Regions from separate parts of the Pediococcus sp. EKM201D genome, predicted to be linked through region 1. Evidence: riboswitches for the same ligand, from Rfam matches in the RefSeq annotation. Region 1 holds a riboswitch; the other holds the start of a gene.
The links. A riboswitch is a leader RNA that binds a small molecule or an ion and turns the genes downstream of it on or off. The one in region 1 is predicted to bind thiamine pyrophosphate.
Positions count from the first base shown of each region.

Region 2: linked by a shared signal. The riboswitch ahead of HFC68_RS07240 (thiamine-binding protein) and the one ahead of thiM (hydroxyethylthiazole kinase) in region 1 are both predicted to bind thiamine pyrophosphate.

Region 1 is NZ_JAALFK010000006.1:48,870-57,186, reverse strand. It holds gene HFC68_RS08425 (MarC family protein) at 1-253, opposite strand, end outside; gene HFC68_RS08420 (hypothetical protein) at 719-1,207, shown strand; gene HFC68_RS08415 (DUF916 and DUF3324 domain-containing protein) at 1,265-2,236, shown strand; gene HFC68_RS08410 (CsbD family protein) at 2,281-2,496, opposite strand; TPP riboswitch at 2,637-2,742, shown strand; gene thiM (hydroxyethylthiazole kinase) at 2,823-3,620, shown strand; gene thiD (bifunctional hydroxymethylpyrimidine kinase/phosphomethylpyrimidine kinase) at 3,624-4,439, shown strand; gene thiE (thiamine phosphate synthase) at 4,436-5,086, shown strand; gene tenA (thiaminase II) at 5,098-5,772, shown strand; gene recQ (DNA helicase RecQ) at 5,892-7,646, shown strand; gene HFC68_RS08380 (matrixin family metalloprotease) at 7,736-8,317, shown strand, end outside.
Region 2 is NZ_JAALFK010000004.1:155,362-163,678, forward strand. It holds gene HFC68_RS07215 (MFS transporter) at 1-179, opposite strand, end outside; gene HFC68_RS07220 (Fur family transcriptional regulator) at 336-779, shown strand; gene pta (phosphate acetyltransferase) at 814-1,785, opposite strand; gene HFC68_RS07230 (acetate/propionate family kinase) at 1,789-2,988, opposite strand; gene nagB (glucosamine-6-phosphate deaminase) at 3,291-4,001, opposite strand; TPP riboswitch at 4,129-4,240, shown strand; gene HFC68_RS07240 (thiamine-binding protein) at 4,334-4,630, shown strand; gene HFC68_RS07245 (ABC transporter permease) at 4,602-5,375, shown strand; gene HFC68_RS07250 (ABC transporter substrate-binding protein) at 5,362-6,372, shown strand; gene HFC68_RS07255 (ABC transporter ATP-binding protein) at 6,393-7,133, shown strand; gene HFC68_RS07260 (hypothetical protein) at 7,209-7,439, shown strand; gene HFC68_RS07265 (NAD(P)-dependent oxidoreductase) at 7,508-8,131, opposite strand; gene HFC68_RS07270 (MMPL family transporter) at 8,234-8,317, opposite strand, start outside.

The DNA.
Region 1 (8,317 bases):
AACCTAGGATGATTCCACCCATGATCCGCAAAGCCGAAAGATTAATACCAAAGATACTGAAAATGTAATTACCTAATAATGCAAAAAGTGCCACAATCACGGTCGCGACGATGAAGGCTAAGCGCGCAATGGCATTGACCTCTTTTCTACTATTATCAGCAGTCAAACTCACAAACATGGGTAAGTTAGCAAAAGGGTTCATAATTGCGAAAAAGGCGGTAAATGATAGCAAAAAAGCTTGAACTAAATTCATAGTGCACCTCCATTAATTAAGTTAAATTAGCTTAACTTAATTATATGGGGGAACGATTTAAAACCCAATTAATATGGCTGGTTAAGAGGGGAAAATCGGTCTTTAAAAGCGAATCTCCAAAAATACCCGATTTTTGAAAAAAGAGCTTGTATTTAGCTAAACGTGTATAATATAATGCTTATAAAGATAGATAGCATTAGCCAGCACTTATCTATCTTTATGCGTTTTTATACATGCTGAATGCTGGGATTCAGTGTGTCAACATCCCTAAAGACACCCATAATTACGAATTATAGTATTAATCCAAAATAGAGGAGGCTAAAAATTTTACATAAAAATAAGACTTTTATATATTATGAAAATATTCACAATATATAAATAAGAGTCATTAGTAAGATCTGAATTATTGATGATTAGATTAGTTGTAGTATCGGGGAAGCAGATTAAAAAAGGGGTATTAATAAAATGAAGAAAATTATTTTAAGTGCAATGTTATGTGGTGGTATGTTATTAGGTGTTGCCAACAGTGGCGTAGCTCATGCAGCTGATAAGCTAACCGGGAATACAACCGCAACTGCTACAGTTACTAAAGGTGATGTCACGTTAGACATTGATTCTACAATCAATTTTGATCCACAACCTTTAAGTGGGGATGTAAACTTTGGTTCTCAAGATGTTAACTATAAAGTTACAGATTATTCTGGAGATACTAAAGGATACCAACTATCTGCTAAATTAGGTGACACAGATGCAACTCGTACGGTAAAAATTGGTGACACGACACTTTCTGATGCTGCAGCCGTAGTAGCATCTAAAGATTCTAATATCGTCGGGGAAAACGCTGATAAATTATCTGTAAGCCTTGAATATAATGGAATAAAAGAAGTAAAGGATTATAGCACTGCTATTCAATGGAATTTAACTAAGACTCAAACAGAACAAATTACAGAATAGCACCATTATTCCGAGGAGAGACTTAGTTCTCTCTTCTTTTTTTGAAAAGAGATCGATATGAAAAAAATATTCACGTTGGTATTTATATTTGTAATCAGCATTCTAACTGCGACGAATGTACATGCTGATCATAAACTTGCTAGTTATTCAGTGACACCCATTTTTTCGGAACATCAGACGGATGGAGCCGATAGCTATTTTGACATCAGATGGCCACCAGCTAGTAAGGAATCATTTGGTATTAAAATCACAAATAATACTAAAAAGACCAAGCAATTTGAAATTGAAGTGAACAAAGCTCGGACTAATCGTAACGGTATTGTTGACTATTCTGATCGTACTCCGGAAAAAGCTAATACGGTTTACAAATTAACTCAAATGATTAGGTTGCCTAAAGAAGTCGAAGTTGCTCCCAACAGTAGCCAAATTATTCATGGCAGCATTAGTTTTCCAGCTAAAGATTTCAATGGAATTTTGATGGCTGGATTACATTTTACGGAGAAAACGACAACAGCAAAGAAAAATACAGTTTCTAACACGATTGCTTATAACATTCCGTTCGTAATCCGCGGAAATCATGACCAACGTCCCACACCACGGTTATCCCTAGATCAATTGAAGATGACTAAACCTAACTTGAGTACTTACGAATTAGATGCAAAGCTGACCAACCATCATCAAAATTTACTTAAGAGTGTCAAAACGGTTTCGTCCATCAAAAATATGGATAATAAAACCCTCAAAAAGGAAACTAAGCGGATTGACATTACGCCCGAAACAACTTTTGAGAATCCTATCCAAGTACCTAAAAATATAAAAGCAGGTCAATACAAGCTTGTTTTGACCATGCAACATGGAAAAGATCATTGGAAATTTGAAAAGAACTTCAAGATTAAGCCAGCTGATTTGAAGGTCGCTAAGCGCCATCAGATTCAAAATCATTCGGCCTTATTCATCGGACTGGCGGTAATTGCGCTCATCGTAATTGGCGTTGGCTGGATTATATTCAAGAAGCTAAAACGAAAATAGTTTTTTAACCCAAAAGAAGGCTCGCCGTTAAGCGAACCTTCTTTTTATTTGTCGTCTTTATGCATTTTATCTTTGAGTTCTTCCATGGCGCCTTCAGCTGATTCCTTGACGTCTTTAAGCTTATCTTTGACTTTACCAGTCATATTTTGAGCTTTACCTTTAGTTTCTTCTTTTTTGTCGCCAGTTACTTTGCCGGCACCTTCACGAACTTTACCTGTAACTCTATCTTTAGTATTTTCCAATCTTTCGTTATCAGACATAAAACAATACCTCCTAAAAGTTAAGTTTTTTGGTTCATCTCCATTGTAGCAAGTCCACCATCTAAAGTAGTAATGATATGCTCAACTTGAGTCGATGGACAAAAAGTTGTATCATGAAACCGAATTCAAAATTTAATAAATATCTGCACTAGGGGTGTTCTTAGAAGAACTGAGATACGCTTGTTCAGCGTGATCCCTTTGAACCTGTAAGTTAGTACTTGCGAAGGAAAGTGTTTAATTGTTGAAACCAAAACCATCCTTCTGTCTACAAAAGGGTGGTTTTTTCGACATTAAGGGCAGTGATAGATATTGGTAAGGAGCTTATTATGAACCTTCAAGATATTGCCAAAATCCGGGAAGTTAATCCGGTAGTAGTTAATTATGCTAATTTTGTTACCCCATTTTTGGTGGCGAATGGCTTAAATGCGGTGGGAGCTTCTCCCATCATGAGTGATGAAGTCAGTGAAGCGGAGGAACTCGTCCAACTCGCATCGGCCGTGGTGATTAATGCGGGCGCTTCTCGTAAAGAGAGCTGGCCACTGATGAATAAGCTGTGTGAAGCAGCTAATCAATATCAAAAACCACTCGTCTTAGATCCCGTCGCAGTCGGTGCCACCCAGTACCGCAAAGCCCTCAATTTGATGTTACTAGAAAAATATCATTTCGATGTGATTCGTGGAAATATCGGAGAAATCGCCGTTTTAGCCGGTATCGATTGGCAAACGCGCGGTATCGACGCTGGAAATGGGACCGGCGACATGAGCGCAGTTGTCCAAGCTTGTGCCCAGAAATTTAACAACGTGGTGATTGCTAGTGGTGAAGTCGATTATATCAGCGACGGTCAACAAGTGATCACGGTGCACAATAACACTAAGTTGTTACCAGCCATCGTGGGCTCCGGCGATTTATTGTCCAGTATCGTAGGAGCGTTCAGCGCCGTAGCTGAAAATACTTTAGATGCTGCTGTTACCGCTAGTTTGGTTCTCTCGTGTGCGGGAGAACGCGCAGCGGCACAACTCGATCAACAAAATCGACCAGGCAGTTTTTTGTCCTATCTTTTAGACGAATTAGCTAATATCACCCCTGAACAAGTTCAAGACCTTATGAAAATTGGAGAAGCATAAATCATGAAAAGTAAATTAGTACCTCAAGTTTTAACCATCGCCGGCACCGATAGTGGTGGGGGCGCCGGCATTCAAGCCGATATGAAGACGATGCAGGAGCGTCACGTTTTTTCGACCTGTGTGGTGGTGGCCGTTACCGCTCAAAACACGTTAGGCGTGCTCGATGTAGAAGTTATGCCCAAACGAATGATTGACCAACAATTTAAAGCTTTGGCGGAAGATCTAGATATCAAGGTAGCCAAGACTGGCATGCTTGCTAACACCGCGGTGGTGAACGCCGTGGTGGAAAACTATCAAAAATACGACTTTGGGCCACTCGTCGTCGATCCCGTCATGATTGCTAAAGGGGGCGCAAAGCTCCTGAGTGATGATGCGATTGATGCCGTGCGTACCCAACTCGCACCGCTGGCTTACTTAATCACCCCCAACTTACCGGAAGCAGAAAAATTAGCTGGGATGGAAATCAAAAATAATGCCGATGTGAAAGAGGCCGCTCGTCGCCTGCAACAACTCGGGGTTAAAAACGTCTTAATTAAGGGCGGTCATTTTAGTGATCAACCTGAAAGTCGAGATTACGTCCTATTTGAAAATGGCGAAGAAATGGAATTGACGGGACCCCGTTTTGAAACGAATAACACCCATGGCACAGGCGACACGATTTCTTCCGTGATTGTTGCCGAACTAGCCAAGGGAGCATCTTTGAAAGCAGCCTTGTGCACCGGTAAAGCATTTATCAATGCGGCGATTAGTGATGGGATTCAAGTTGGCCATGGACATGGTCCCTTGAACCATTGGGCTTATGGCGAGGAAGAACAATGAAATTCAATTCAGATATGTTAAAAATTTATTTTGTGGCCGGCACCCAAGATGTTGCTAATAAGGCGGACTTCTTACCTAAAGTGGAAGAAATCTTACAAGCTGGAGCAACGGCCTTTCAACTACGGGAAAAGGGTTATAACAGTATCGATAATCCAGCTGAATTAACCGAACTGGCTGAAAAATGCCATCAGTTAACCCAAAAGTATCACGTACCGTTGTTCATTGATGATGACGTGGACTTAGCTTTAGCCATTCATGCTGAAGGCATTCACGTGGGTCAAAAAGATGAAAAAATTGAGTCAGTTTTAAAACGGGTTCAGGGTTCGATGATTGTCGGGTTATCTTGTAATACTGAAGTGCAAGTCAAACAGGCTAACCAACTCGATGGAATTGATTATCTGGGAACCGGGACGGTCTTTGAAACGACCTCTAAAGCCGACGCGGGAGCCGCACTCGGTGTAGCCCAACTCCAAGAACTCGTCGAACTGAGTCGCTATCCAATCGTCGCCATCGGGGGTATCACGCTTGATAATCTCCCCCAGACGATGGCTACGGGAGTCAAAGGCTTTGCGGCCATTAGTATGTTTACGCAGATGACGGCAGTGCCCACCCAAATGCAAAAAATTAAAGCGATCGTTAAGGGATGAGGAGGAAAGTTATGTTTTCAGCACGTTTAAAAGCAATTGCTCAACCAGTCCTCGCCGACATTGAAAATCATCCATTCGTGCGAGGGATTCAAGCGGGGGCCGTTCCGGCAGCGGCCTTAATGGTCTACGTTGAACAGGATACCTGTTTTTTAGATGCCTTCGCTAAAGTCTATGCGGGCGCCCTTTCCAAATGTACTACTAAAGACCAGATGCGCTTTTTTGAGGAACAGATTCGCTACACTTTAAATGACGAAGCTGGTGCGCATCAAATCCTATGTGACATCGCTGGTCAAAAGCTCAGCGACCATCAACATGCCGAACAGCGACCAATTACCTACCTATATAATGAGCATCTTTTTAACGCTTTACGAACGGGAGATTTAATCGACTTAATTGCGGCAATGTTACCTTGTCCTTGGACGTATACTGAAATTAGTCAGCAAATTGTGGACGGAGCAGCACCAGATAATCCCTTCTTACCCTGGATTGAATTTTATCAACCCCAACCAGGCCAAATTGATGACAGCATGGTAAAAACTTTATTTGGTATGGTTGACGAATTAGCAATAGGTCTCAGTGAGGAACGCCAACATGAAATCGAACAACGTTTCTTGCGAAGTTGCGAATTAGAGTATGAATTTTGGGAACAAGCATACTATCAAAAAGATTGGAAATATAAAAATTAGGCCAAGCGTGTTAGTATAAAAGTAAATAGGTGACGAATTTAAGAGGAGGTGACTTAATTGTCAGACTCCTTTTATTATTTACCCGTCATTAACAACCCAGAGAGAAGAAGAGGAATTACATGAATCCACAGGCAGTTTTGAAATCAAATTTTGGATATGATGCGTTTCGACCAGGGCAGGAGCAAGCCATCAACGCAGTTTTGGACCACCAAAACGTTTTGGCCGTCATGCCAACGGGCGGTGGAAAATCACTATGTTATCAAATTCCAGCCTTGATGCAGGCGGGACTAACCTTAGTTATTTCGCCTTTGATTTCTTTGATGAAAGATCAAGTTGATGCCCTAGCAGCCAATGGAATTGACGCCACCTTCATCAATAGCTCCTTAGATTATGCGGAAATCAACGAGCGGTTTAGCCAAGCGCGTCAGGGTGCGGTGAAGCTGCTTTATATTTCACCAGAACGCCTCGATTCCGAATACTTTGATCGTTTAGCAGAACTACCGATTGATTTGATTGCCATCGATGAAGCCCACTGTATTTCACAGTGGGGGCATGATTTTCGACCGAGCTATCTAAAATTAACGGATATCATCCATCATCTTCCGACCCGACCAACGATTATCGCTCTTACCGCTACGGCGACGCCTCGGGTAGCTGAGGATATTAAGCAACGCTTAGCCATCCAACAGGAAGTTCAAACTGGATTTGCTCGACCTAATCTTTCATTTAAAGTGGTCAAGGATCAAGACAGTGACCGTTTTTTGATCGACTACTTAAAATTGAATCCAGATCAATCGGGTATTATCTACGCCAGTACGGTGAAAGAGGTCGAACGGCTCCATCGACTTTTAACAAAAAAGCATTTCCAAGTGGCCATGTATCATGGACAACTTTCGAAAGAAGAACGTCGGCAAAATCAAGATGACTTTCTGTATGATCGAGTGCTAGTTATGATTGCAACCAACGCGTTTGGGATGGGGATTGATAAGAGTAACGTGCGCTTTGTCATCCACGACCAGATTCCGGGCAGTATCGAATCCTACTATCAAGAAGCGGGGCGTGCAGGGCGAGACGGTCTACCGAGTGAAGCCATCTTGTTATACAAATTGCGCGACGTTCAGATTCAGCACTACTATATCGAACAATCCGAACGAGACGAAGCCAGCATGACGATGGAATACCAAAAGCTACAGGCGATGAGTCAGTATGGTAATACGCAAAAGTGTTTACAGCGCTACATTCTAAATTACTTCAATGAGGATGCTCCAGACTGTGGGCAATGTAGTAACTGTTTGGATACGCGAGCTCTACAAGACGTGACGATTGAGGCTCAGCAAGTGTTGTCTTGTATCCGGCGGATGGGGGAACGATTTGGAAAAGAAATGGTCGCCCTCGTACTGACGGGTTCGAAAAATCAGCGGGTAAAACAGCTGCACTACGAAAAATTATCGACATACGGTTTAATGCAGCAGCGGACCAAGAAGAGCGTGACCGAATTAATCGATTTTCTCACAGCGGCTGGATACATCGCCCCAGACGGCGGCCAGTTTCCCGTCTTGAAAATCACCGAGGAGGGCTTACGCGTCCTTTTAGGTCAACAAAAAGTTGCTCGGAAAGTGGCAGCTAAGGCGAATAAGTCCTTACCAGAAAACGACGCGCTGTTTGAAGAATTGCGGGCGCTTCGTCGGGAACTAGCTGAAAAGCAAAACGTTCCACCGTTTGTCATCTTTTCCGATCAAACTTTGCGAGATATGTGTACAGTCATGCCAGATACGCTCGATGAAATGTTAGACGTAAAAGGAATCGGGGAAAGCAAACTCCAAAAATATGGCGAACAGTTCTTCCAAATTTTACGAAATTATCAAGAAGCTTAGTATTTGTTAAAGTGCTGAGCTTTTTTTGTTAGAATTTATAAGGATAGGTATAAAATGTTGCTACTGCCAATGAGTGAGGAGAATGCTACTTGCGAATCAGAACACTGCTAACCTGGTTGTTGCTTTTCTTGGGAGCAACGTGGGTCATCAAAAATAACATAGTCCAGATACCAGATAATGTGCAACAGACATTTCGTAACGGAGTTAGTCGGGTGACGACTAACTTAAATTCGATTTTGGATTCAAACTGGAATTTTAATCAGAACAAGACGTCGACCAAAAAGGATGTCAGCGACGACGCAACCCCGGTGGAATCGATTGTCAAAAACAAAAATTTATCGAATAAATACTACTATAGTTATCAAGCGGGAACCCCGGAGGCTGTCCAGAACGTTTTTAAGCGTGCCATTGCGACTTACAATGCCACGGGGATTGTTAAAATTGTTCCAGGAGCGGAACAAGGCTGGCTAAATCATTTAGAGCTGGGAACCTATCGTAAAAATGTACCGCTAAACCAATCTCGCACGATTGAGCTAGGGATTGGTGGACCAAAAATTATGGAACAAACGGGCGTAGTTAGTCGAATCGCCAACCATGCGTCCGCCAAACTCAACATTTACTACAACAAAGCCGTTTCACAAGCTGTCGCCACCCATGAAGTCGGGCATGCC
Region 2 (8,317 bases), on a different contig from region 1:
AAAATATTCGTCAGTTGTACGACAACTTCATTATTTCCAAATGCTTCCACAATTTTAGTGACTGCCAATGCGGTTGAAAACTCTCCAATCAGCATCACAATCATTCCTAGAATCAGAATGAAGGCCTCACGATATTCACCTTGCACCAATTGATCAAACTGGTGGCGAATCTTATTCATGTATACGCCCTCCTCAAATAAGCTTAATTATAATTTTATTAATTAAAAAAGGTAAAGTAAAGGCGCAACGAAAACTTTTTTCAAATTCGATTGTGGCACATTGAAACCAAACTTAAAAAGTGTTTCAATTAGTTAATAACACATAGGAGAAATAGGATGATGAAAAAGACTATTGATGAAGCAATTGACCATTTACGTGATAATCATATACGGATTACTCCTCAACGTCGGTTAGTACTGGAATATTTGATTGAAAAAAGAAATCATCCAACTGTGGAAACTATTTTTAAAGCGGTCAACGCCAAAGAACCTAGCTTAAGTTTAGCCACTGTATATAATTCACTTAAACTTCTGGTAGATCAAGGTCTAGTCATTGAATTAACTAGTAGTGAAGATGGAATTCATTACGACTACTATGGCCATCCTCATTTCCACGTAATTTGCGTTAACTGTGGAAAAATCATTGATGTTGATTATCCTGAATACGCATCTGATTTAGCTAAAATCGACCGCATTGCTGCTAAAAAAACTGGATACGACATTATTGCCAATCATATTGAAGTCGAAGGGTATTGCCCTGAATGTGCACAAAAAAAATAGGAGTCGGAAAAATTCCGATTCCTATTTTTATTTTCTAAACTTGAGCTGCGGTAATAATTGCTACTTTATAGACATCTTCTTCACTAGCTCCACGAGATAAATCGGAAACCGGTGCATTAAGTCCTTGCAAGATTGGGCCAATTGCTTCAAAACCGCCTAGACGTTGAGCAATCTTATAACCAATGTTTCCAGATTGAAGTTCAGGGAAGATAAAGACATTCGCATGTCCTGCAATTTCTGAATCTGGAGCCTTACTTGCTCCAACAGCTGGAACAAAGGCTGCATCAAACTGAAGTTCACCATCATATGGGGTCTTTGGATCACGTTCTTGGGCAACCTTAGTAGCTTCGCGAACTTTATCTACCATTGGTCCAGCCGCTGAGCCTTTAGTTGAAAAGCTTAACATTGCAACCTTAGGGTCGATGTCAAATAGGCGAGCAGTTTCTGCACTTTGAATCGCAATTTCAGCCAATGTTTCTGCATCGGGATCAATATTAATAGCTGCATCCCCAAAGACATAGCGTTCATTTTCGCGTTGCATGATAAATGCTCCACTAATTCGACGCATTCCTGGTTTAGTCTTGATAATTTGAAGAGCGGGGCGAACTGTATCACCAGTAGCATGAACTGCTCCAGATACCATGGCATCCGCCTTGCCTAAGTAAACTAGCATAGTTCCGAAGTAATTTACATCTTTGAGCATTTCGATAACCTGTTCTTCGGTATTTTTACCCTTACGACGTTCAACTAACTTATCAATCATTTCCTTTTGATCGGCTTCCGGATATTGGCTCGGATCAATAATTTGCACATTTTCAAGGTTTAATCCATGCTTTTCAGCAGTAGCTTTAATATCAGCTTCCACTCCGAGTAAGATTGATTGAACTAAGCCATCATCAGCTAGTCGAATAGCGGCAGCTAAAACTCGAACATCTTCACCTTCGGGAAATACAACTGTTCTATTTTGGCCCTTAATTTTTGACTTCAAACCTTCAAATAAATCCATGAGTTAGTCCCCCATTTTTTTAAACTTTTCAACATCGCGAGCAATCGCCAATTCTTCATCAGTTGGAATTACCATGACTTGGACAGCCGAGTCTTCCGCACTAATGAAACGTTCTCCACGTTTTTCATTAAGCGCTTGGTCAAGTTTAACATTGAAAATTCCTAATTTAGAAGTAATTTTTTCACGCATTGGAACACTATTTTCACCAATTCCTGCTGTAAATACAATTCCATCTAAACCACCCATTTCAGTTGCATAGGAACCAATGTATTTCACAATATTATTAACAAAAATATCGATGGCCATTTGTGCACGATGTTCACCTTTTTCAGCGGCATCAATTATATCACGCAAATCAGGTGACATTCCTGATAGTCCTAGCAAACCAGACTTCTTATTCAAAATAGTTAAGATGTCTTCCGGATTAGTAATATTAAGTTTTTGCATTAAGTAAACTACTAAAGAGGCATCAATATCACCAGAACGGGTTGCCATAGTAATCCCTGCTAGAGGTGTAAAGCCCATTGATGTATCAAATGATTTTCCATCCTTGATAGCTGTAATTGAACTACCAGCCCCTAAATGTAAGGTGATTATTTTTAGTTCTTCTAATGGCTTGCCCATCATCTTAGCCGCACGACCTGCTACATATTGATGACTAGTACCATGAGCACCGTATTTACGAGCCCCATATTTTTCATAGTATTCATAAGGAATACTGTAAAGATAATTTTTTTCAGGTAACGTTTCATGGAAAGATGTATCAAAAACTGCCACACTAGTGATATCTGGTAAAACCTTCTTGAAAGCACGGATTCCTGTAGCGTTAGCTGGATTATGCAAAGGCGCATATTCTTTTAAGTCTTCGATTTGCTTTAAGACTTTGTCATCAATTAAAGCAGAATCTTGGAAAATTTCTCCACCCGCAACTACTCGGTGTCCTACACCGGTAATTTCACTGTAATCTTTAATAATATCTAATTTTAATAGCTCTTTTAAGAGTAAATTAACTGCTTCTTCATGATTTTTAATTGGTTGGTCAATTTCAACTTTTTTACCATCAGTGGTCTTAATCGTGAAGTTTGATCCTGGAATACCGATCCGATCGACAGTTCCTGATGAAATAACCTTTTCTTCCGGCATTTCAAATAATTTAAACTTAAGGGTTGAGCTTCCCGCATTGATTGCAATTGTCTTTTCCAACTTAAATAGCTCCTTCTCTCATAATAATAGCTTATTGTAACGTATTATCCGTTTGTAAGCTTGTAAAATTCATCGTTAGAATTTTTAAATATTATTATTTATTGATATTTCAATGTATTTTGGTTTTAAAATGTCGTAAAAACTTTTTTTAAGCGTGACGTTTTAGCTTCAAGTATCCCACCAACATACTATTTCATAATATCTCTTTGCGTAAACGTTTTCAACTATCAACAAATTTTACATTTTGACTGCAATAAAAAAAGCCTAACACAAAGACTTTATGTTAGGCTGAATATTTTAAATTATTTGTTTGAAAGCTTGCTAGCAGCTGCTTCATCAATAATAACAGTAACGTTATCATGGTTTTGAAGAACACTAGCTGGTAAGTCAGTTGTGACAGGACCTTCGATCATACCTTTGATTGCATCAGCTTTGTCTTCGCCGTAAGCTTCGATCAAAATATGCTTACTCTTCATAATTGAAGCAAGTCCCATTGAAATAGCATAACGTGGAACGTCTTCTTCATGTTCGAAGAAACGAGCGTTAGCATCAATTGTTGATTGAGTTAGTGACACTTTGTGAGTTGTACTGTCTGCAGGTGTACCTGGTTCGTTAAAACCAATGTGACCATTACGTCCGATACCAAGGATTTGTAAATCAATTGGGTTATCTTCGATAATTTGGTCATAGTGCTTGGCTTCGGCTTCAAGATCTGCTGCACGACCATTTGGTAAGTATGAGTGCTTGAATGGTTTAGCATTGAAGAGGTTTTCGTGCATAAAGTAATCATAACTTTGGTCACTATCTTCTGGCAAACCAACATATTCATCTAAATTGATTGAGATTGAGTCCGTAAAATCTAGATCACTCTTAATAATTTCTTGATAAGTGGTAATCGGTGTACTACCAGTAGCTAACCCAAATGTTGTTGCTCCATTTTTCTTTGCATCAGCAAATAGTTTGTATCCTTCTTTTCCGCCTTCTACGTTATCTTTAACAATAATAACCTTCATGATCAAATCTCCTTTTTCGTTTTTGGTATAGTCCAATTATAAAATGGTCTAAACCAAAATGCAAGGATTTATCCTAAAAAATTAAAAATAACTTTCTCTTTACTTATTTAGAATTTAAGATATACTGATTTTGTAACAGGGGTGCTGGGCTTTACCTGGCTGAGATTAAAACTAAATGGTTTTTGACCCTCGAACCTGATATGGATAATGCCAGCGCAGGAAGACTCAATTGTAATATTAGAATGATTATTTTCTAACACAAGATGCAGTGAAGCTGGCTTTTTAAGCCGGCTTTTTTTGTACCTAAATTTTAAAAATGGAGGAATTTATTTATGAACACAAGTGTCGCAATTCAAGTCCTTCCTATAATGGAAGACGAAAAGAAGCTAGTCGCCGCCGTCGACCAAGCTATCAAATATATAAAATCTACCGGTGTTAATTATCAAGTAGGTGCTTTTGAAACCACCCTTGAGGGCGACTATGATCAATTGATGGAAATCGTTAAGAATATTACTAAAATAACTGCTGACGCTGGCGCTCCGCAAGTAATGTCTTATGTAAAGATTAATTACAAACCAGAAGGACAGGTTCTTGGCATTCATGAAAAAACTGACAAATACCAGCATTAATTTTCTACCTATCGTAGCTGTTTTATTAATCTTAGCCATTTGGCAAGCAATTAGTTTCTTCCAGATTATCCCTGAATTCCTGTTACCATCCCCACTTTCGGTTTTAGAAGTTTTTAAAAGTGACTATTCCGCCTTATTTTCAAACTCATTAGTTACTCTGATCGAAGCATTTTGGGGACTATGCTTTGGAGTGCTTTTAGGAGTTGGATTAGCCTTAATCATGGATTTATTTCATCCCATTTATAAAGCGCTTTACCCGTTGCTAGTGATTACTCAAACCATCCCCACCGTCGCGATTGCACCTTTATTAATCCTTTGGTTCGGTTATGGCATTTTGCCAAAAGTAGTTTTAGTAGTCGCTACTACTTTCTTTCCGATTGCAGTCGGCATGCTAGATGCTTTTCGTTCAACTGATAAAGATCTCATTACCTTGATGCGTACTTTAGGGGCTAATACACCTAAAATTTATTTTTACATCAAGTTTCCCGATGCAATTGATTCACTTTTTGCTAGCTTAAAAATTTCCGTTTCATATTCATTAGTAGGCGCCGTAGTTTCAGAATGGGTCGGCGGTTTCAATGGTTTAGGGGTTTACATGACCCGTGTCATGAAGGCCTATGCTTACGACAAAATGTTTGCGGTAATCTTTTTAATTTCAATTTTAAGTTTGGCCTTAATTTTACTTGTTAACTGGATTCAGTATCTTATTACCCCATGGAGGAGAACTAATCATGCTCAAGCATAAAAAATTTTTTAGTCTAATCGTCCTTTTACCTATTTTTACGCTATTACTCACTGCCTGTGGAAAATCAAATTCAGCGGCTAAAACTCAAACCATTACGGTTGCCTTAGATTGGACGCCCAATACTAACCATACAGGCCTCTATGTTGCCCAAGAAAAAGGCTACTTCAAAAAACATCATCTAAAAGTAAAGTTTGTTCAGCCTTCTAAAGATAGTGCCGAACAAATCGTAGCTAGTGGCAAAGCTCAAATTGGGATTTCTGGTCAAGATTCCTTAGCTAGTGCAATTGGCAAAAAGAATCCCCTTCCCCTCACTGCCATGGGAGCAATTCTTCAACATAATACTTCAGGAATTATGTCGCGTAAGGCTGATGGAATCACTAGCCCTAAAAAAATGCAAGGCTATCGCTATGCAACCTGGAATACTCCTACAGAACTAGCAACCATCAAACAAGTGGTTAAAGATGATGGTGGTGATTTTTCTAAGGTAAAAACGGTCCCTAACAATATTACTGATGAAGTCGCTGGTCTCAAATCCAAGGCTGCTGATGCAATCTGGATTTTCTACGGCTGGGCAGGTATTAACGCCGAGATTAAAAACTATCCAGTTAATTACTTTAGTTTTAGATCTATTAATCCTGTGTTTGATTACTACACCCCGCTCATTATTGGGAACAATAGTTTCTTGAAGCAAAATCCAAAGGCTGCTAAAGCATTCATGGCTGCAGCCACCGAAGGTTATCAATATGCCACTAAAAATCCTAAAGCTTCTGCTGATTTATTAATGAAGGCCGTTCCAGAACTTAAGAGTAATCAGAAGTTAATTTACAAGAGTCAAAATTACTTATCTAAATACTACTTAACTAAAGACGGCCAATTTGGAAAAATTGACGCTATGCGCTGGAATAACTTTTACAAGTGGCTTAATGATCATAAACTTGTTGAACAAAAACTCGCTAAAAATCAAGGCTTCACTAATCAATACTTACCAAAACAGTAACTTATCGAGGAATAATTACAATGACAGAATTACTTGTACAACATATTAACCAAAGTTTCGGTGACAAGGAAATTCTCCATGATGTTTCTTTATCAGTAAAACCAAACGAAATTGTATCAATTCTCGGGGTCAGTGGGATTGGTAAAACCACCCTATTTAACATCATAGCTGGTATTAATCAACCCAAGTCTGGCAATATCGTCTTTAACGATGAAGATATTACCGGACAAGCTGGGCACCTAGGCTACATGCTGCAAAAAGACTTGCTCCTCCCCTTTCGAACGATTATGAATAATGTAATCTTGCCTGATTTAGTCAAAGGGGTTAAAAAAAGCGCAGCCACTGCCCGTGCCGAACCACTTTTTGAATTTTTTGGCTTAACGGGTTATGAAAATAAATACCCCCATGAACTTTCTGGTGGAATGAAACAACGTGCAGCCTTGCTAAGAACTTTCCTTTCAACTAAGGACCTAACCCTTTTAGACGAACCTTTTAGTGCGCTAGATGAATTAACCAAACGTGGAATTTATCAGTGGTACACCGATATTAGTCGTCAAATGCAGAATTCAACCTTACTAATTACCCATAGCGTTGATGAAGCCATTACTTTATCTGATCGTATTTATATCCTGAGTGGTAAACCAGCTACCATCAGCCATGAAATTAAAATTACGTCTGCCAAACGTAAACAGGCCGATTTTGAGCTAACTGCCGATTTCATTCACTATAAAAAAGAAATTTTGGATATATTAAATCCTTAAATTAGAGTCCATTTCGGTTGTTGATAGCGTTAACATCCGCTATAGTTAAGGTAGCACAACAAGGAGGTGGACTTAATGAGTGAAACCATTTTATTTAATCCCGGAGATTCAATTGGTAACTTCCATGATTATAATGAAGCTGTTCGTAAGGGACATCTATACAAACAAAAGCAACGTCAAGACGATGATCTAGTAATTGTTAATAATCCTAGTAAAAATGAGGAGTACGCTATTTTCTACGTTAAGGATCGTCATCCCGAAAAAACTGAAAACAGCATCGAATACGATGTTAGCAAAAAGATTTAAAATTTCAGAAAACAATTAAAAAGATGGAATCATACCTCGTTTAAAATCGGGCATGATTCCATCTTTTTTTACCAAACTATACTTAAATGTTCACAGTTATGTTCTCCAGTTTCAATTTCATCTAACATAGCAATTGCATAATCCGCATAACTAATTTCGCTTTTACCGTTAGCATCACTCATTAGCATTTCATTTCCTAAAACGTAATGTCCCTTCTTGGGACCATCAGCTTTAAAATCAGCCGCTGGACTAATATAAGTCCAATTCAATCCATTCTGATTCTCTAAAACTTCTAGTCCTCTTCCCATCATGATTGAAGTGGGCTTAAACACTTCTGGAAATGTCGGAGTTTCATAAAGATGGGTAATATGATCATCGACGTATAGGCTTCCTGCCCCACCCACTACAAATAATTTAACTGACGTTCCTGTCAAAATTTTTACTAAGTGCTCAATTGATGTCAAAAATTGTTCTTCTTTTCCTTCGGCCGCTCTAAATGCATCAACTACTACATCGAAATTTTCTAAATCAGTTGTAGTCAAATCAAATAAATCTTTTTGTAAAATTGAAACATCCATTTTAACTCGGTCTGGATGACGGACGATGGCGGTCACTTCGTGCCCACGCTGAACTGCTTCTTTAGTAATCAATGCGCCGGCTTTGCCACTTGCCGCAATAATCCCAATCTTCATGAAACATCACCTCACCTAATTATTTATATCCCCAGAATAAACGAGTTATTAATCGTAAGCAAATAAAAAGCCGTAACCCCAAATAGAGTTACGACTTTATGATTAATTTTTTCTTGGATAAGTTAAACGAATTAAACTACTATTCATTGCTGGAATTAAGAAGACTAGTATAACCAGACCACTAAT